2 regions of the Paenibacillus sabinae T27 genome follow, and region 1 is predicted to be linked to the other one. Evidence: riboswitches for the same ligand, from Rfam matches in the RefSeq annotation. Region 1 holds a riboswitch; the other holds the start of a gene.
The links. A riboswitch is a leader RNA that binds a small molecule or an ion and turns the genes downstream of it on or off. The one in region 1 is predicted to bind S-adenosylmethionine.

Region 1 (10,246 bases):
CCATTCGGGCGGCCCCGTCCACCTACGTAAATCCCACCTACCTGAATCCCACCCAAGAAGAAACGCCTGACGGCGTCTTTCAAGACGAAAGTGCGTTTCTCGTAGACATACAAGGTCTTTTATAAGCGTGAAACTTATAAAAGACCTTGTATTTAAAAAAAGAGACTCCAAGGCTTGTTGCCTCAAAGTCTCCGCTGCTTTCGGAACTCAAATATTCTGCTGTTTCTTAACTACCTCAGCAAGGCTCCTCGCTAGGTTTCCCCGCATCCGTCGCCGTTCTGAAGCTGTGTCCGCAGCCGCACGTGGCGGTGGCGTTCGGGTTGTTGATCGTGAAGCCGCCGGACATTCCGGATTCCTCGAAGTCGATTTCGAGGCCGTCGAGCAGGCGCAGGCTGTCTTTTTCCATGACGACCTTGAGGCCCTTCACATCCATGTAGACGTCCTGATCGGTTTCGTTGTCGTCAAAGCCCATCGCGTACGAAAATCCGCTGCATCCTCCGGCGGTTACGCCAAGGCGAAGGAACATGTTCGGGATCTCCTGCGAGTCGCGCATGGTCTTCAGCTGCTCCGCAGCCGTATCGCTGATTGTAATCATGGTTTCCAGCCTCCTTCTAAATATATGGGATCGGCCGTGCTTGGCCAAAAGTTATTGTCTATATAAAATAAAGTATACTTCACTCCACCCCGCTCCACAAGCCGCAGATGAGGGGACAAGAACGGTTCCGGGCGGTTGCTCACCTTTCAAGAGAGGTTTATAATAGGAAAAAGCACTATGCAAAATTCGAAATTTTGTCACGCGCGGCCTATGACTCCATAGAAAATGAAATTGCTGCCGCTTCGATATGTTGTTCTTGAAAACATCTGCGTCGTTTTTCTCTAGGTGAGAAACAACGGGGTGTTTTCTTATTGGTAGGCCGCACTCGCTATCGTTTGCCCATGCTGGCTGAGCCTCTGATCTCAAACCTTACTAGGAGGAATCATAATGTCTACTCTTATTACGCCCCACACCGATGCCAGAATGGCGGATATTATTGAAAAGGTTCACGCCGGCGAGCGATTGACCCTTGAGGATGGCGTTTATTTATATGATAGCAACGACTTGCTGACGATCGGTCAGCTCGCTAACGAGGTTAACCTTCGGAAGAACAGAAACAAGGTGTATTTTATCGAAAATATGAGCCTGTACTTCACCAATGTATGCGAATCGCGCTGCGCGTTCTGCAACTTCCGCAAGGATGAGGGCGAAGAAGGTGCCTATACCCTCTCCGGCGAGGAAATGATCTCCTACGTGGAGCAGCATATCCACCCCGGCGTGCGCGAGTTCCATATTGTGGGCGGGCACAACGCAAACGTCCCTTTCCAGTACTATGTTGATTCGCTTCAGGCGCTGCATGACCGTTTTCCTGATGTGACCTTAAAGGCTTATACGGCGGCGGAGATCGATTTCTTCACCCGGATCAGCGGTCTGAGCATCCGCGAAGTGCTGGAACGCTTGCAGGCGGCGGGTCTTAAGACCCTTACAGGCGGAGGAGCGGAAATTCTGTCCGACCAATACCGCCAAAAAATGCACGTCGACAAAGCGAATGTCGAACAATATCTGGAGGTGCACCGGCAGGCGCACAAGCTCGGTATGCGGACCCATACGACCATGCTGTACGGCTCCATCGAGTCCCACGAGGACCGCGTCCGGCACATGCTGCAAATCCGCGAGCTTCAGGACGAAACGAACGGCTTCATGGTGTTCATTCCGCTGTCGATGCAGCCCAAGAGCAAGAATGCCGGCATTATGCGACGAAACTCCGCGTACGAGGATCTCAAGACGATCGCTATCAGCCGGCTGATGATCGACAATATCGATCACATCAAAGCTTACTTCATTAATATAGGGCCGCAGCTGACCCAGGTCTCGCTGAGCTTCGGCGCTTCCGACGTGCACGGAACGATTCTGAAGGAACGAATCAGCCATTCCGCCGGTGCACTGACACCAGAAGGTCTTACACGCGAAGAACTGATCTGGCTCGTGAAGGGCGCAGGCAAAATCCCCGTTGAGCGCGACACCTTCTACAACGAAATCAAGGTATACGAATAGCCAACCCATTTCACAGCGGAAAGGAAGGGCGCACTGCATGAAGAAACTGCTTGTTCTCGGGGGCGGCTATGGCGGCCTCGCACTGATCCAGGATTTGCTTAACCATCATCTCCCCAGCGACGTGGAAATCGTCCTGATCGACCGGATGCCCTTCCAGGGCATCAAGACGGAATATTATGCGCTTGCCGCCGGTACGGTTTCTGATTATGATCTTCGCATCGCCTTTCCCGTTCACCCCAGGCTCTCAACCAAGTACGGCGAAGTCGGCTCCATTGATCTGGAGAGCCGGCTCGTCCTTATGGCAGACGGCGAGCCTGTCCCTTACGATATCCTGGCCATCGCCCTCGGCTGCACCGATAATTATCACGGCATTCCCGGCGCCGTGGAGCATACATGCAGCATACAGACGCTGCCTGGCACCCGAGAGACCTACCGCCGCCTGAACGATGTGAAGCCCTATGGCACCATCAACATTGTGGGCGGCGGCCTGAGCGGCGTCGAGCTTGCCGCCGAGCTGCGCGAAAGCCGGCCCGATCTGAATATCTCTATTCTCGACCGGGGCGATCGTGTGCTGTCCGCTTTTCCGGCCAAGCTGTCTGAGTACGTCGAGGAATGGTTCAGCGAGCATCAGGTGCAGACGCTCAGCCGGATTTCGGTCTCCCACATTGAGAAGGATGCGGTCTTCAACGGCTCACAGGCAATCGCTTCGGACGTTACGGTCTGGACCGGCGGCATTCAGCCTGCCCAGGTCGTACAGAACCTCAATGTGGCCAAAGACCGCGGCGGAAGGGTGCTTCTCGGCCAATACTATAATATCCCGGAGTATCCGGAAGTTTATGTGATCGGCGACTGCGCCAGCCTGCCGTATGCGCCCAGCGCCCAGGCGGCGGGTGCCCAGGGCGAGCAGATCGGGCAGGTCTTGCGGGCCCTGTGGCGAAACGAGAAGCCGAGACTGCATAAAATCAAGCTGAAGGGAACGCTCGGTTCCCTGGGTAAAACCGAGGGTTTCGGCCTGCTCGGCAGCCGTTCCGTGATGGGCCGGGTCCCCCGCATTCTGAAGAGCGGTGTGCTGTGGATGTCCAAGCGTCATTTCGGCTAAAGCCCGCTTAGTCGATTTCAAGATTGTCCCAGGCTTCCAGTTCCTTGATCTTGGAATCAATGGCGGCTTCCAGCTCTTCGGGCGAATCGGCGGCGACGACTTCTCCGTTTACCATCGCGAACGGCTCGAAGCGGCATTGGTTGCAGTTGCCCAGGCAGGTGTATTCGATGACATCGTAACCCGGATTCTGCTCCAATTTATTCTTAAGCGCTTCGGTGCCATGTCCCAGGTTGCTGACACAAAATTCAATAATTGGTCTCATGTTGATCTCCTTGGCCCTTACTAACCGTTTTATTTTTTAAGTATTTGTACTATAATATACGTACGAAAGGAGTGATTGAGAAATGAGTGAGAATACACAAAGCACTAGCATGTACGATGAAGTGCTTGAAGTTCTTGATAAACTGCGTCCGTTCCTGCAGCGCGATGGCGGCGACGTTGAGCTCATCGACGTTGAGGACGGTATTGTTAAACTGAAATTGATGGGTGCCTGCGGCAGCTGCCCAAGCTCCACCATTACGCTGAAAGCCGGAATTGAACGTGCTCTGATCGAAGAAGTTGAAGGTGTCGAGGAAGTCGTTCAAGTATTCTAATTTTCGCGTACACACCGTCCCGGTGCTTTGCCCTATGGCAAACGCCGGGATTTTTTTGTGCTTATTTTTGCGCCTAATCTATCGGTCAATTATATTAAATTTTATCTTTCGCCACAACCTTGTCTCTTAGCTGAACCCGAACCCGTGATCTCCACAAAAAAATCCCGCACGCCCTTTAAACAGGCAGTACGGGATTGGTTTTTAGCTTGCAGTCAATTAGAACGCCGGGATGATGGAGCCTTGGTACTTGTCTTCAATAAATTTCTTCGCTTCCGGGGAAGTCAGCGCGGCTGCCAGCTTCTTGATGGCGTCTTTCTCCTTGTCGTCCGGACGGACTACAAGCAGGTTCGCATATGGAGAATCTCCGCTCTCGATGAACAGGGCGTCCTTCGTCGGAACGAGTCCCGCTTCCAGCGCGTAGTTGGCGTTGATCAGCGCGAGGTCGACTTCATCCAGCTGACGCGGCAGGTTAGCGGCTTCCAGCTCGATGATTTTGAGATTCTTTTTATTTTCCGTGATATCCGATTTGGTAGACGCAATATTGTTAGGGTCCTTCAGCGTGATCAGACCGTTCTTCGCCAGCAGAATCAGCGCGCGGCCGCCGTTGGTGGCATCGTTAGGGATGGCCACTTTCGCGCCGTCTTTCAGTTCGTCGATCGATTTGATTTTTTTGGAGTACGCGCCAAAAGGTTCAACATGGACAGCGGCGACGGAAGTCAAATTCCAGCCGTTCTTTTGATTCTGGTCGTCCAGGTAAGGCTTGTGCTGGAAGAAGTTCGCGTCCAGTTGGCCTTCGGCCAGCTGCACGTTCGGCTGAACGTAATCAGTGAATTCCTTGATTTCAAGCTTGATGCCCTGCGCTTCAAGCTGCGGTGCGATAGCCTTCAAAATTTCTGCGTGCGGAATCGGAGAAGCTCCGACAACTAGTGTGACAGGTTCTGCGCTTGGAGCAGCCGAAGCTCCGGCAGCAGGCGCACTGGAGGCGGCAACGTTGGAGGCTTTGTTTCCTCCATTGTCAGCGCCGCAGGCAGCCAGCACCATAATCAGCGTCAGGCTGAACAAGGTCAACAGCATTTTTTTCATTTGATAAATCCCCCTCTGAAAGTGTATGTGTGTTAACGGAGGCTTGTAAGGTTCCCCAACCGCCAGCTCCGCCGGTTTCGGCGAAAGCCTCTGCTTCCATCGGAAGCGGAAGGCGCCCTCGCCTCAATAAGGTATTTTTATATAAATAGGCCTTATTTTCGTGTGAAATGTCTTACCAGCCGGTCGCCCGCCATCTGCAGGAACTGCACCAGCACAACAAGCAGAATAATCGAGACAATCATGACTTCCTTCTCATAACGCTGATAGCCGTAGCGGATCGCCAAATCCCCAAGTCCCCCGCCGCCGACCATGCCTGACATGGCTGTGTACGACACCAGCGTAACAACGGTAATCGTAATCCCGGCAAGCAGGCCCGGACGGGCTTCCGGCAGCAGCACGCGCATCACGATCTGGGTAGTCGAAGCTCCCATCCCCTGCGCCGCTTCAATCACGCCACGGTCCACCTCACGCAGCGACGTTTCCACCAGACGGGCGAAGAACGGCGCGGCTCCGATGACCAGCGGCGGTATGGTTCCCAGAACCCCGATGGACGTACCGACCACGGCCCGGCTGAACGGGATCAGCGCAATGACCAGAATAATAAACGGCACCGAGCGCAGAATATTAACAATGAAGGAAATAACCGCGTATAAGCCTTTTACAAAAGGAAGCTGTGATCTCCCCCATAAATATAACACAATTCCGAGCGGTAAACCAAGGATTATTGTAAAAATCGCGGAACTGCCCAGCATTTTTAAGGTATCCACCGTACCGGTAATCATCTCATCCCAGTCAACGGCTGAAAAATCAAGACCGAATATCATGACAGCACCTCCACATCAAGTCCCTGCGCGGTCAGCTCGGAGATTGTTCTGCCGATGGCTGTGGCGTCTCCTTCGAAGCGGACAACGAGCTGGCCGTACGGAATATCTTTAATGGTGGAGATGGTTCCTTGCAGGATAGCGAAGTTCACTCCGGTACCGCTGGCTACGCGCGACAGCGTCGATTCGTACGTCTTTTCCCCAAGGAACGTAATCTTGACCGCCGTCGTCCCGTCGGGATGCGGAGCCTGCAGCGCCGCAAGGAGCGGACTGTCGTCATGGGCTTCGCTTTGGATGAACTCCTTCGTCACCCCATGCCTTGGCTTCAGGAACACATCGGCCACCCGCCCTTGCTCGACGATGCCCCCGCCGTGAATCACGGCCACCCGGTCGCAAATGCTCTGAATGACATGCATTTCATGCGTAATCAGCACAATCGTCAGATTGAACTGCTTGTTGATGTGAAGCAGCAGTCTTAGGATCGAATCGGTCGTCTGCGGATCAAGCGCCGATGTGGCCTCGTCGCACAGCAGCACGTCCGGATCGCTCGCCAGCGCCCGGGCGATGCCTACCCGCTGCTTCTGCCCGCCCGACAGCTGAGCAGGGTATTTGCTCCGGTGTTCGGTGAGGCCCACAAGCGCGAGCAGCTCATTCACCTTCCGGTCGACCTCGGCCTTTGGTGTGTGCACCAGCCGGAGCGGAAAGGCGATATTGTCATACACCGTCGCCGACGAGAGCAGGTTGAAATGCTGATAAATCATGCCGATCTTCCGCCGGCGCTCCTGCAGCTGGTTTTTGCCCAGCCGGGTCAGCTCGGTGCCGTCGACCCACACTTCGCCTTTCGTCGGACGCTCCAGCAGATTAATGCAGCGGATCAGGGTGCTTTTGCCCGCGCCGGAGTGGCCGATTACCCCGAAGATTTCCCCTTTTTCAATATGAAGATTCACGCCCGAGAGCGCTGTGGCGGCGGTGCCGCCTTTTCCGTACACTTTGGTCAAGCCTTTTAACTCTATCACTTTCTATCCTCCCCATGCCCCATAAACCACAAATCAAAAATCTATCCAAAAAGCCCCCCGACAATCCGTGCAGACCGCGGGAGGCTCTCTTAACTGTAAAAGACCATGCCTTCTCATCTGCACAAAGCCGTGAACATGCCACGCCATGTAGGAATTAGCACCATGACACTGATGCTTGGGGACGTATGTATACACCGCGCATCAATCGGTTGCCGGGCTTCATCGGGCCTGTCCCTCCGCCACTCTCGATAAGATTGGATATGAAATTTTCATGCCTTAGTATAAAATCTTTTACATGCTTTGTCAAAGATTTTTTAAAGATTATCGTTTACTATCTCTTGATTTTTCCAGACTCTTGCCGAGCAGCTCGTTGCTGTACGTGAAGACTTCGACCAGGGTTTTGCATACCATTTCCATCCCCTGACGCAAATCCTCCAAATGCTCGTCGAGATCCTCAAGCCGAATTTTGTCGTGCAGGCCCTGATGCCGCTGCCACAAGTCATCCTGCATTTCGGAATTCATATAATGAATCTCGGCGTTGCGTCGGTTCCGCAGCTTCTGCATCGGATCGCGGTACGATTCCTTGATCTCATCCAGCCGGCCCGACAATTCTCTATGCTTCTTGGTGGAACGGAATCGCCGGAGCACGGTAAAGTAGGAAAAATGCGCTTTAACCCTGACCGTATTCAGGTCGTACAGCGTGTTCAGCACCGTTCCCAGCTTGTCGAGCAGGGAGAAGACGCGGATGAAGCCGTTTTTGTAAAAATAGACATAGCGCGCGTAATCCCCCTGTTCGCTGACGGACATATCGTCCATATAGCCCGCCTTCACCGATTTGCGGAAAAAGCTAGCAGCGAACAGGCTCTGCTCAAGCTCATCCAGCGAGGAGATCAGCCCGCGAATCCAGATTTCCAGCTTCCGGTACTCATGGTCCCGGTCCTCGTTGTCATTCATTTCCGAGCGCAGCATGGACGCCATTTCCGCCATTTTGTCCATGGCATCGGCCAGCACGCCGGTGTTTTCACGGGGAGGCTCCCCCAGCAATATCCGCAGCATATCCATCCTCCTTATGCATTCGGCACGGGAAGTATCATTAAAAAGCTTGTTTAGGGAAATAGTTCTTCCAGTTGCGGTCGACCAATTCCACGATATCCTCGCGCGGTAACAGCTCGTCCGGGTACCCCGGCTTCATGCGGGCGTCAATGACGACCGGAAGCTCGTAGGCGATGTGATGATTTTTAACCGATGCTTCGGCAAAAATATCGGTCGCCGGATTAAAGCGGGTGAATACCGTCCACAGGAACGAGGTTTGCGACTTCACCGTTTCGGCGGCATTGTCGACCAGAATAACGAGCGGCCAGGAGGTATTCTTCTCCCGAAGCGCGCCTACGAGGCGCTGCGGCAGCTCCGGATCCTCCGTATAGGACGGGCCTGATACGACAAGGCAGCCGCCGCAGTAAGGCAGCGCCGAGTGAATGCCCGGAAGGTTGCCCTCCTCGTAGCTTCGCGGAAGCTCGCGCACCTTGCTGCCGATGCCCATCAGGACGCCTTTGCTGCCGTGATTCATTCGCTGGCCGGTGTAATCGAGCGTGTCATGCGAGGTTTTGTTGAAAATAAACAAATCGACCGCCGGATTGAACCGCTCCAGCACCGTTTCCAGCAGCTTCGGGAAATCGGCCAGATCCACGAGCTCGTTCGTCAGAATCAGGAACTTGGTCAACGACAGCTGCCCCTCGCCCAGGATGCGGAACGCCGATACGAGCGCTTCGCGGGAATAGCTCTCCCGCACGACGGCGGACGCCAGCGTATGGGAGCCCGACTCCGAGTACGCCCACAGGGAGTGGACGGACGGCATGACGAGCGGATAAGCCGGAGACAGCAGCCGCTGGAGGAAATCACCGAGGTAATAATCCTCCTGCCTTGGCTTGCCGACGATGGTCGCCGGATAAATGGCATCCTTGCGGTGCCACATGCGCTGCACATTCATCACCGGGAAGTCATGCTTCAGCGAGTAGTAGCCGTAGTGGTCCCCGAACGGGCCTTCCGGTCTGCGCTCATGCGGCGGAACCAATCCGCGGATGACAAATTCCGCCTCCGCCGGCATCCGGTGGCCGCCCATCGGATCTTTGACCATCGGCAGACGGCCGCCCAGCACCATGGAAGCCAGCAGCAGCTCCGGCATGCGCTCCGGCACAGGAGCGATGGCTGTGGCGATCAGGGCCGGCGGACCGCCGATGAAGACGGAAACCGGCAGCGCTTCGTTCCGCTGCTCAGCCTCAAAGTGATGAAAGCCTCCGCCCTTATGAATCTGCCAGTGCACGCCTGTCGTTTGATCATCATAGATTTGAATCCGGTACATCCCGAGATTATGGTCTTTGGGATTGGAAGGGCTTTCGGTGTACACAAGCGGCAGCGTGACGAACGGGCCGCCATCCTCCTGCCAGCTTGTGACTCGCGGCAATCCCTTCAAGGGATCGGTGCTCCGGCAGACGTTCAGGATGGGCGCGTCTCCCTGCGGCACATTCTTAATGCCGACCTTAAGCAGGTCAAAGAGCAGCCCTTTTTCCTTCCAGACGCCGGTCACTGTAGGGGGCAGCAGCGTTTCCACCGCGCCCATCAGCGACTTCATCAGTTCCTCGGGACGGGGGCCAAATGCTTGATCTACCCGGCGGACCGTGCCGAACAGGTTGGTCACTACTGGGAAAGGAGTTCCTTTTACATTCGTAAACAACAGCGCCGGCCCCTCTTCCTGGATGACGCGGCGGTGAATCTCCGCCAGTTCCAGATAAGGATCGACCGGCGCTTCAATAACGGCAAGATCTTTATCCTTCCGCAGTTGCTCTATCCATTGACGTAAATTGCTGTATCCCAATATATTGTTCCTCCTCCAAACAACTCTATCCAGAACGGCTGATTTGATCTGAAGCCGTCTCATTTTTTAACCGGCCAAGCTGCCAGACGCGTACACTCAAATAGCACAGTACACCGAACAGACCGGAGATCAATACAATGTGTGCCAATGCGGCGAACAGGTACCACTGCTCGTTATCCAGCGTGAACACGACGCCCGCTCCGCTAAAAATCTGCAGCACGCACAAAATAACGGCGGCGATGCCGAGCTTCTTGAACTCGGGGTAATTGCCATAGCGCCAGAACGCTAGATGCCCGAGCGCCGCCACGAGAAGAAACAGAAGCAGCGCCGCGACCCGGTGAAAGAACATAATGGCGACTCCTCCGGAAAGCTCCGGAATCACTTCTCCGTTGCACAATGGCCAGCCTGAGCAGCCTCCTTGTGAATCGGTATGACTCACATAAGCGCCGATGTAGACGACGATATACGAATAAACGGCGGTTGCCCAGGTTAGCAGGCGGAAGCCTCCGGCAAGCGGCGGAAGGCCGCCGGGCACTTCGGCAGAGGGACTTCTTCCCGCGCCGAGAGCCAGCATCAGGGAGCTGGCGAAGGCGATCAGCGAGAAGCCCATATGCAGCGCCATCACGGCAGCGGATTGGGGCCGGACGACCGCCAAAGCGCCCATGGCCGCCTG
Region 2 (10,246 bases), 2.5 Mb from region 1:
ACTTCAACCCCGGACAGAGACAGCCGGTCCTGAAGCTCGCCGGCCAATTCCTTCGCAATTTCGTCGGCGTTGGCCCGCAGGGACATCCCGGTTCCGCTGAAGCTGTCGTACGGATACTTGCTGGCTACGTGGCGCAGCGCAGTTTCACTCTGGATTTCAACAAATTCCATGTATTTGTCCACATCGAAGAGCGCTTTGGCCGAGTTGATGACCTTGAACACGACAACGGCTGCGATTTCGATCGGATTGCCCTCGACATCGTTGACCTTAAGCTTGACGCTGTTGAAATTGCGGACCCGCAGGGAAACGGTCTTGCGCACGCTGAACGGAATGACGGCCCACAGGCCGCTTTTCGAAATCGTTCCAACGTATTGGCCGAAGAAAGTGACCACGACTGACTTGTTGGGCTGAACTACCGTGATACTTGTCATCAGAACCGCCGCTAGCACAAACAAAATGGCAGCCGCAGCATCGTAGCCCTGATTGGCACCGTAAACTCCCCCGGCAGCAAAAACAACGATAAAAGCGATGATCCAAAATCCGCTGACGGGCTGAAGTATTTTCTCTTTCATGAGGCACCTCCAAAAGGATATGTATTTGATATTTATATGATATCACTTTTGGATATTGTTGTAAATCTATGTTTTCAGGGCGGATCGCACTTCAGAAAAAGATCACAGATATACCTCCGGATTTTCCATTACTATAAATTTGATAGACAAGCTTTGGATTAAGTGACTAAAAACGGGGAGGTGAATGAAGAATGAGCGTTAAGGAGCAGGTGCTGGAAACAATTAAATCCGCAGGCAAGCCGGTAAGTGCGGGCGAGGTAGAGAAGCTGTCCGGTCTGGACCGGAAGGAGATTGACAAGGCATTTAACGAGCTTAAAAAGGAAAAAGCGATCGTCTCCCCAATTCGTTGCAAATGGGAAGCCGCCGAATAGACTCCAGTTCAGATACAGTCCTATCGAACCGGATAAGGCAGCCTTTGCCGCTCATGAACGTAAGCTGCCCTGTCCGGCTGATGCGCCGGAGCCTTCACGCCATACCCGGCTCCAGCTTTTCGTGCGCAGCACAAAGAGCCCGAAGCCTCAGCGGCCTCGGGCTCTTAAGATTGCCCTATTTAATTCTGCATCACAAAATCGCGCCGTACTCCTGAAGATACGTCGTCGAACACTCTCAGAATATCGTACTGCGTATTGCGCTGCGCCGGGATTTTGCCCGCCTCGCGGATGATTTGCAGAATCGATTCGATGTTGACCTTGTATGTGGCACCCGCGGAAGACACGACATTCTCCTCGATCATCGTGCTGCCGAAATCGTTGCAGCCGTACTGCAGCGACAGCTTGCCTACCTCCGGTCCCATCGTGACCCAGGAGGATTGGAAGTTCTTGATGTTGTCCAGCACAAGCCGGCTGATCGCAACGGTCTTGAGGTATTCCTCGGGTGTCTGTCTTGCCAGCTTCAGGTTGGTATTATCCGGCTGGAACGTCCAGGAGATAAAGGCGAGGAACCCTTCCGTGTTGTAATTATGCTCAATACACTCGTCTTGGGCTTCACGCACCCGGAGAAGGTGCAGCGCGCGTTCCTCCATGCTCTCGCCAAGACCGATGACCATTGTCGCGGTCGTATTCATGCCGATCCGGTGCGCCGTCCGCATCACGTCCATCCAGTCATGCCATGAGCCCTTGAGCCGGCTGATCTTGCGCCGCGTGCGGTCGTCCAGAATTTCCGCGCCGCCTCCCGGAAGCGAGTCCAGACCGGCTGCATGAATCTGGCGAAGCGTCTCTTCCAGAGGCAATCCCGAGAGCTCCTTCATTTTCATGATTTCCGCAGGGGAGAAGGAATGCATCGTGATTCCGGGGAAACGCTCCTTGATGTTCCGCAGCAGGTTCGTATAATAATCAAACGGCAGATCGGGATTCGTGCCGCCCTGCATCAGAATCTCGGTTCCGTCAACGGCCTGGGTCTCCCTGATTTTCTCAAAAATCGTCTCATCCGGCAGAACATAGCCCTCTTTCGAACCGGGTCTGCGGTAGAATGCGCAAAAACGGCAGTACACATCGCATATATTCGTATAGTTAATGTTGCGGCCAATAACGAACGTCGTGACTGGCTCGGGGTGCCATCTTTTCATAATCACATCCGCCGCGGCGCCCATTTTCTCGATTTCGTTGCTCTCAAACAGTCTTACCGTATCTTCAAGCCCAAGGCGTTCACCCTGGAGCGCTTTATCCAAAATGCGATCAATCGTACCCATTGTCGCAGCCTCCTTTTACAACCATCCTAATCAATCCATAAAATTTATATGACAAAGGAATATATTCGTTCATTCATCGTAACATAATCCGCTGTGCTTGAAAAACGTCTTTTTTCTTTTCATACCCTATTAGCTGCAAAAAAAGCGATAAAATACGCTAATAATTCGCATTATTGTTGGAAATTTCGAGGGGATTCGTGAAAAAGTTTCATCAATCAAACAAAAAAAACGGCCCGCCTACCTGGGGCGGCGCCGTCTCTATTCATGTCTCTCCGTTCTCTTATTGCTTGCTATATAAGCCGAACTTAAGATTTTCTCATCAGATATCAGTCATAACTACGAGGAACGTTTGGACTTCCGGTCGCTGCCCATCTTCAGATTTCTCGATTTAACCCGCTCTTCGTGGATGAAATCCGAAGACAAAGGCGATCGCTATCGCTCCTACAGTTCCAAACTTCCCCTTCGTTACTCCTTACCCTGATGTCATTTTTTAAACAGTTCATCGTATATTGCACTAAAGAGGCATGCCTCATGGCAACTGCGGCAAATGTGCTTTTCTTAAATCGGCTGCCTAAGCTTGGACGTTATTCGCTTCAAGCTCTGTCCGCGCGGCCTCCAGCGCCTGATTCAGGTCGGCGATCAGATCGTCGACATGCTCGATGCCGACCGAGAAACGCAGCAGCCGGTCGTCGACGCCGACCGCATCGCGGATTTCAACCGGGATGTCGGCATGGGTCTGCACCGCCGGGTAGGTCATCAGCGACTCGACGCCGCCAAGACTTTCCGCGAACGCGATCAGCTTGACATGGCGCAGTAGGGGCTCCACATATTTTGCATCCTTCACCTTGAAGGAGAAAATGCCAGTGTTGCCGCTGGACTGCCGCTGCTGAATGTCAAATCCGGGATGACCCGGAAGGCCCGGATGGAAGACCTCCGCAATCGCCGGATGCTCCTGCAGATGCTGGGCAATCGCCAGCGAGTTGCTCTCATGGCGTTCCATGCGCAGCGCCAGCGTCTTCATGCCTCTCATCAGCTGATAGCTGTCGCTTGGACTCAGGACGGCTCCGATCGAATTATGGAGCATCGCCATCTCCTCGGACAGTTCCTTGCCCTTCGTCACAATCAGGCCTGCCAGCACGTCGTTATGCCCGCCCAAATATTTGGTCGCGCTGTGGATGATGATGTCGGCGCCCAGCTCCAGCGGCCGCTGGAAATACGGCGTCAGCAGCGTGTTGTCCACGATCGTCAGCATGTCGTGACGGCGGGCCCACGTACACACGGCCTGAATATCGGTAATCATCATCAGCGGATTGGTCGGTGTCTCAATAAAGACGGCCTTCGTGTTCTCTCTGCAGGCCGATTCCAGAGCGTCCAGATCGTTCGTATCCACATAGGAAGCGGAGACGCCGAACTTGGACATAATCCGCTCCAGCATCCGGTAAGTGCCGCCGTACAAGTCCAGCGAAACGATCAGGTGATCCCCCTGCGCGAACAGAGCGAAAATGGTCTGCAGCGCGGCCATCCCGGAGCTGCAGGCAAAGCCCGCGTCACCGGATTCCAGCTCGGCTGCCGCGCGCTCCAGCACGGAACGCGTAGGATTTTTGGTGCGAATGTAATCAAAGCCTGTGCTTTGTCCCAGCCGGGGATGACGGAATGCGGTCGATTGGTAGATCGGGTAATTCACTGCGCCCGTCGCCGGGTCCTCCTGAGAGCCGATTTGGGCCAGCCTGCTTTCAATCCTGAGTTTGTCGTTCATGATTTACCTCCAGAAAGTTAGTACGGGATTTGCCTCCCTATTTGCTGACGGAGCCTTTTCGGCTTCCGTTATATCTGCGGAGCTGTTGCCGGCAACATCCCGGCCTTCAAAGTTAAGCTTGTCCAATCCGGAAGGCAATCATATCGTAGGTCCGATATCGTATGGCGTTTCCTGGTAGACGTAATAGTTAAGCCAGTTGGAGAACAGCAGATTCGCATGGGCGCGCCATACAGCCGGCGGTGTTCGGCCCGGATCATCATTCGGGTAGTAATGCTTCGGCAGCGCGACGTCCATCCCCTTGGCGATATCGCGCTCATACTCCCATTTCAGGGAGAACGGATCGTACTCGGAATGGCCCGTTACAAAAATCTGCCGGCCGTCCTGAGTGGCGACGAGATAAACGCCGGCTTCCTCCGATTCCGCCAATATCTGCAAATCCGGCGTATTCTCGACATCCTCGCGGGAAATGTCCGTATGACGGGAGTGGGGCACATAGAACAGCTCGTCAAAGCCCCTAAGCAGCTTCGTATTCGGCGCAGTAGTGCAGTGCGGGAATACGCCGAAGCACTTCTCGGGAAGCCCGACTTTACGAACCCCGTAGTGATAATACAAACCAGCCTGCGCCGCCCAGCATATATGCATCGTCGAAGTGACGTTGTCCTTGCTCCACTCAAAAATCTTTTTCATCTCATCCCAGTAATTCACGTCCTCGAAGTCCATCTGCTCCACCGGAGCGCCGGTCACAATCATGCCGTCCAGCCGGCGGTGGCTGATTTCGTCAAAGGTTTTGTAGAAGCTCTTGAGATGCTCCGCGGACGTATTCTTCGACGTATGGGAGCTCGGATGAAGCAGCGTGACATCAACCTGAAGCGGCGAGTTGCCTACCAGACGCAGCAGCTGCGTTTCCGTGGTCTCTTTTGTAGGCATCAAGTTCAGAATAGCGATTCGGAGAGGGCGGATATCCTGGTGAAAGGCCTGGCTTTCATCCATTACGAAAATATTTTCCCCTGAAAGCACCTCCTTGGCGGGCAAACTGTCGGGAATCTTGATTGGCATTGTGTCTCACTCCTTCATTAAAATGCAAACCGCGGACTGCGGTCTAAGTTAAAATAGAACAAATAAAAACCTTTCCCGCAGCACGAGAAAGGTCATATTTATACACATATGATACTCTCTCATCTGTCAGACAACGCGCCGCAGATCATTACACCTACGCGTCTCTGCAAGAATTAGCACCGTGCGTTATACGCCGGTTGCCGGGTTTCATTGGGCCAGTCCCTCCACCTGCTCTTGATAAGATTTGGTCATATTCAATTTTAAATTCTTATAGATCACTATAATCAATGAACCTAACTTTCGTCAAGTCCATATACTATTTTTAGAGTCCCGATTATGACAACAATTTAGCTTGAAAGAGCCCATACCCGGCGTTATACTAGACAAGTGTTTTCCGAAGATCGATATAAGCGAAGCCTTGGCTTCCGAGCCTATGGCGGGCGCTTTGCGAGAGGAAATCCCAAAACCTAATTTAATGAATAAAGAGGTGAGAAGAAGAATGGAAGGCGACCCGAGTACCCAGCACAGCGCTGATCAGGAACAACCGTACAGGATCAACATCAGCTTGCCGGCGGCGGGAGCGCTTCTTCTTCATGCCTTCGGAAAATAAGCGGCCCTATCGTCACAAACAGCCGGCCAAGCTGATTTGATTTCCTGTGCTTTCATAAGCATATTCCCTGGGCAAGCTAGGGAGAGAAGGAGTGAATCAGATGAAAATCCGGCTGGTTAACGCAGGCATTTTTACACCTGTCGACGATATTGAGCTGACCCTCGCCCCTCCGGCAGAAGGGTTCTATTGGATTGATGCAGACGTGGAGGATTTGGCACTGCTGCAGCCTGTATTTAATCTTCATGATCTGGCAGTAGAGGACTGTCTCAGCGATGAGGAGCAGCGTCCCAAAATTGAAATTTACGAGAGCCATTATTTTATTGTAGTTAACAGCATCCGTTTTGATGACGAGGAAATCTTCCTCCGGGCCCTTAACGTTTTTCTCGGGCGGCATTATATTATTACCGTCACGAAGCAGAAAATTAACGAGCTGCGCACCCTGAAGCCTATCTTGTGGGAGCAGGAGGTCAGTTCTCCGGACCGCTTCCTTTACCTTTTGGTAGACCTTGTCGTGGACAATTATTTCGCCGTCGGCGACCGGATCGAAGTCAAGATCGAGAAGCTGGAAGAAGATATACTGATGCATACCAAGAAATCGCACCTCAGCGAGATTATCGGTCTGCGGGGCGAAATTCTGTGGCTGAAGAAAATGCTTGGCCCGCAGAAGGAAGTCGTCAACACCCTGAACAAAAAAGATCTCCGGCTGATCGACGACCAGCTGCAGAAATATTTCAGCGACATCTACGAAAACGCCGTCAAAATTTCCGAGACATTCGAAACGTACCGCGATCTGATGGGCAACTTGCGAGAAGCTTATCAGTCCAGTATCGCCAACCGCGCCAATGAAATCATGCGGGTGTTTACGGCGATTACGACCATATTCATGCCGCTGACCGTGATCACAGGTATCTATGGGATGAACTTTGACAACATTCCCGAAATTCATACGAGATACGGTTACTATGGCGTCATCGGCGTTATGGTAACGCTGGGATGCGGGATGCTGTACGTGTTCCGCAAAAAAGAGTGGCTGTGAACAGCCGTCCCGCAATTTTCGTTATACAGAGAAGGTCTCCCTGACGCCTTAGGCGCTAAGGAGACCTTCTTTTGGCTTGACCGGGCCTATGCCTGCTCCTGCGGGTGAGGTGCCAATCCTGGCGTACCCTCGTTCTCTCTGCGGAACCGGAGCCTGATCAGCCGCAGGCGCTCGTAATACAGATCCAGGCTGCCCGCGGACGTGATCTCTTCGCCGTAGACTTTATGCAGCACCGGCTTCAGGAGCGTATCCCCAAGCTCTTGGTAAGCGTTCCAAACCGCTTCCTGCTCCGCGCCGGACATGCTTGCCAGTTCCCTGTCGATCAACGAATCGACAATATAGCCGTCCTTTTCGAGCTCCTCAACGGCTTCCAGAATCTCTCTTCGCGAAGAGGCGCTTCGCTCTTTGAGCTCCTCCATCCCGCAGCCGTCCGCAATGCCCTCAAGGAGCACACGCCGCAGACGGAGGCGCTCCAGCTGCTTCTTGTATTTGATCTCTTTCTGCTTGTACAGCCAGGAGGTAAAGGACTCCTCATCGATCTCGGCGCTAACCCAGCTCAGCGGAAAGGAATGACTGCGCTCCGCCGCGGAGGTAATGGCCAGTATCTCCAGGCCGTACTGCGCGGCCTTGGTCTCTCCCACACCTGGAATTTGCAGAAGCTCTTCCTCGGTCTTGGGCAGGAAGGTGCCCAATAAACGCAGCAGGCGATTGCTTGCGAGCAAATACGGCGCTTTGCGTTCTGAAGCGGCTTTCCGCCGCCGCCATGCGCATAATTCTTCGTATACAGACTCATTTGCATGCTGTTCGCTGTAATACTGAAGCTTCAGCTGCTCCTGATTCCGTCCCGCCAGGCTCTCCTCTTCGTGGAAGACACCGTCAATAAGCGGCCGGTAGCCCTCCCCCATTTTGACCGCCAGCTCATGCCTGTACACACCGAGCATTTCGTTCCAGGAGGTTCCCTCATACCATAAAGAATCGGCGCTTTCCTGATTTTCGCCGAATTCACGCCAGCCCAGACGCCAATTCCCCTCCTCCTCACCAATCCACAGCTGGGCGAATTCCCCGGCGGAATCCCCCGATTGTTTGGATAACCGGTTCATGAATACGATTTGCATGTTGCTTCCCTGCCTTTACTTTTTTAATGGTCAGTATGCGGAATTCCGCGCCGTAAAGGCACGTGTCTTCGGCTTCCAGGCGGAAGCCCCTCGGTCGAACACAAAAAAGCGCCTCTCCCACGGTAACGTGAAAGAGGCGCTTCCTCCCGAACGGCTATACTGTTAATTCATACAATACCATATATTTCCGAACAGTCAATCCCTTTTGCTCAAAAGACGGATCAGAGCCGGATCAAGAAAGTCTATTATTCCTGGGCGAGAGCCATTGCTGCCAGCCCGATCGCACCGGCCAGGCCTGCATTGTCCCCGAGCCCTGGAGGCACCACAAAGCTGTCGATATCAGCCGTCAGCGAAGCATGCTGCACGTAGCCCTTCAGCAGATCCTGAAGTTTGGCGCGGATCAGCGGGAAGAGATGGCTCTGCTTCATGACGCCGCCGCCCATAACAATTTTCTGCGGCGACAGAATCAGCACATAGCTCATCAGAGCATGGGCCAGATAATGGGCCTCTATCTCCCAAGCCGGATGATCCGGGCCGAGCTCCGCTCCCGGCACCTGCCAGCGCTGTCCAAGCGCGGGGCCTGCGGCCAGCCCCTCCAGGCAGTCCCCGTGGTAAGGGCATGTCCCCGCAAAAGCATCATCCGGATGGCGGCGGACATAAATATGTCCCATTTCCGGATGGGACAGCCCGTGGATCAATCTGCCACCCACAACGGCTCCGGCTCCGATGCCGGTTCCTACCGTGATGTAAAGGCAGCTGTCCAGCCCCCGTGCTGCGCCCCAGGTGTATTCGCCGAGCGCGGCGCCATTTACATCGGTATCGAATCCAATTGGCACGTCGATTTTGTCCCGGACCGCGCCGACCAGATTAAATTGGCCCCAATACGGCTTGGGCGTCGTCGTTACATAGCCGTATGTCGGGCTGCCGGGAATCGGATCGATCGGCCCGAACGAGCCAATGCCGATCGCTTCGACATTTTTACCTTCAAAATAGCGGTACACCTCTGCCATCGTCTCTTCCGGACGGGTCGTCGGGAAGCTGACCCGGTCGATAATGCTGCCGTCCTCATGCCCAATCCCGCATACAAATTTTGTTCCTCCCGCTTCAATTGCACCAAGTACTCTCACAGGCCTGTCTCCCCTCTACTCTTGCATACGCTTTCAATCCACAAGCGCATATCCGATATTTATTATACTTTGCGTGCCAAAAGAATAACAAGCAAATCCCGGCCATTCGCCGACTGGAAACATTCGGACACAATAGGACCGAACGACCGCTGCGCTTTTCGCCTTACGAATAAAGACTGCTCCACAGGACGCCTTGTACGCGCTCCAGTGAAACAGTCTTTATCAGATTCCGCCGACCATCCGATCAGGCAAACGGGTCAGCCTTTATGGCCCCAGCTCCGGTAGAGCGGCTCTGCCGGTCCGGAAGCACAATCTCCACGATTCCTTCCTCCCGCTGCTCTTCCTCTGCCGCCGCAATGAGATACATCAGGCTGCCGAACTCAAGCTCCTTGAACTTGCGCGCAGCCGATTCCCGCTGCAGTTCCCAGAGACACTCGGTCAGCGTGCAGACAAGCGGAACGTCGCAGCGAATTTCCGCCAGATCCCGGGACAGATGGAGCATGTCCAGATCCGCTTCGATCTTGCTCCGTACCCCTTTGGGCAGCAGATGGAGATTCTCGATTACGCCCTCCACTGTCCGGTATTCAGCCAGCAGCTTGAGCGCCGTCTTCTCACCGATTCCCCGGACACCAGGGTAATTATCACTCGTATCGCCCATGAATCCCTTCAGGTCAATGACCTGGGAAGGGGTCAGCCCTTTTTCCTCCAGCAGCGAACCCGGATCGTACACTTTGTAGTTGGAACGGCCCTTTTTCATAATAACAACCCGGACCTGATCATTCACCAGCTGAAGCATGTCATGGTCTCCGGTCAAAATATACACCTCGGACTCCCCGCCGAAGCTGGAAGCCAGGGTACCGATGCAGTCGTCGGCTTCGAATCCGGGAATGCCCACATTCGGAACGCCGAGCTCGGCGACCACCTCTTTGACCAGGTCGAACTGCGGAATCAGCTCCAACGGGGGCTCCGCGCGGTTCGATTTATAAGCATCAAATTTCTCGGTGCGGAACGTACTCTTGCCCATATCCCAGCAGCATACAACGTGGGAAGGCTCAAAGGTTGACACCGCGTCGAAAAAATACTGCAAAAACCCGTATACGCCATTGGTCGGCAGTCCGGCGCTTGTCTTGCGAATATAGCCTCCGTATGCAGTGGCATAATAGGCCCGGAACAGCAGCGCCATGCCGTCCACAATCATTACGCGGCTTCTTCCTTCTCCACTCATCGCCGTTCTCCTCCTTTACTCATTTCCCCAGGCTTTGCGGTAATCCTCTTCCTTGAACCCGA

Region 2: it holds a riboswitch for S-adenosylmethionine, as region 1 does, so the genes downstream of both, metA (homoserine O-acetyltransferase MetA) here and PSAB_RS19740 (methionine ABC transporter ATP-binding protein) in region 1, are expected to answer to the same signal.

Annotation. Positions count from the first base shown of each region.
Region 1 covers NZ_CP004078.1:4,294,241-4,304,486, forward strand. Annotated here, with positions in the region: gene PSAB_RS19705 (HesB/IscA family protein) at 236-595, opposite strand; gene mqnE (aminofutalosine synthase MqnE) at 983-2,089, shown strand; gene PSAB_RS19715 (NAD(P)/FAD-dependent oxidoreductase) at 2,127-3,188, shown strand; gene PSAB_RS19720 (YuzB family protein) at 3,196-3,450, opposite strand; gene PSAB_RS19725 (NifU family protein) at 3,533-3,781, shown strand; gene PSAB_RS19730 (MetQ/NlpA family ABC transporter substrate-binding protein) at 3,998-4,864, opposite strand; gene PSAB_RS19735 (methionine ABC transporter permease) at 5,017-5,685, opposite strand; gene PSAB_RS19740 (methionine ABC transporter ATP-binding protein) at 5,685-6,701, opposite strand; SAM riboswitch class I at 6,812-6,956, opposite strand; gene PSAB_RS19745 (Cthe_2314 family HEPN domain-containing protein) at 7,023-7,757, opposite strand; gene PSAB_RS19750 (UbiD family decarboxylase) at 7,795-9,573, opposite strand; gene PSAB_RS19755 (COX15/CtaA family protein) at 9,599-10,246, opposite strand, start outside.
Region 2 covers NZ_CP004078.1:1,809,827-1,820,072, reverse strand. Annotated here, with positions in the region: gene PSAB_RS08290 (SPFH domain-containing protein) at 1-572, opposite strand, end outside; gene PSAB_RS08285 (transcriptional regulator) at 764-943, shown strand; gene mqnC (cyclic dehypoxanthinyl futalosine synthase) at 1,123-2,259, opposite strand; gene PSAB_RS08275 (aminotransferase class I/II-fold pyridoxal phosphate-dependent enzyme) at 2,831-4,015, opposite strand; gene metA (homoserine O-acetyltransferase MetA) at 4,154-5,071, opposite strand; SAM riboswitch class I at 5,188-5,315, opposite strand; gene corA (magnesium/cobalt transporter CorA) at 5,782-6,717, shown strand; gene PSAB_RS08260 (HRDC domain-containing protein) at 6,804-7,832, opposite strand; gene PSAB_RS08255 (ROK family protein) at 8,078-8,959, opposite strand; gene PSAB_RS08250 (5'-3' exonuclease) at 9,204-10,184, opposite strand; gene PSAB_RS08245 (arsenate reductase family protein) at 10,200-10,246, opposite strand, start outside.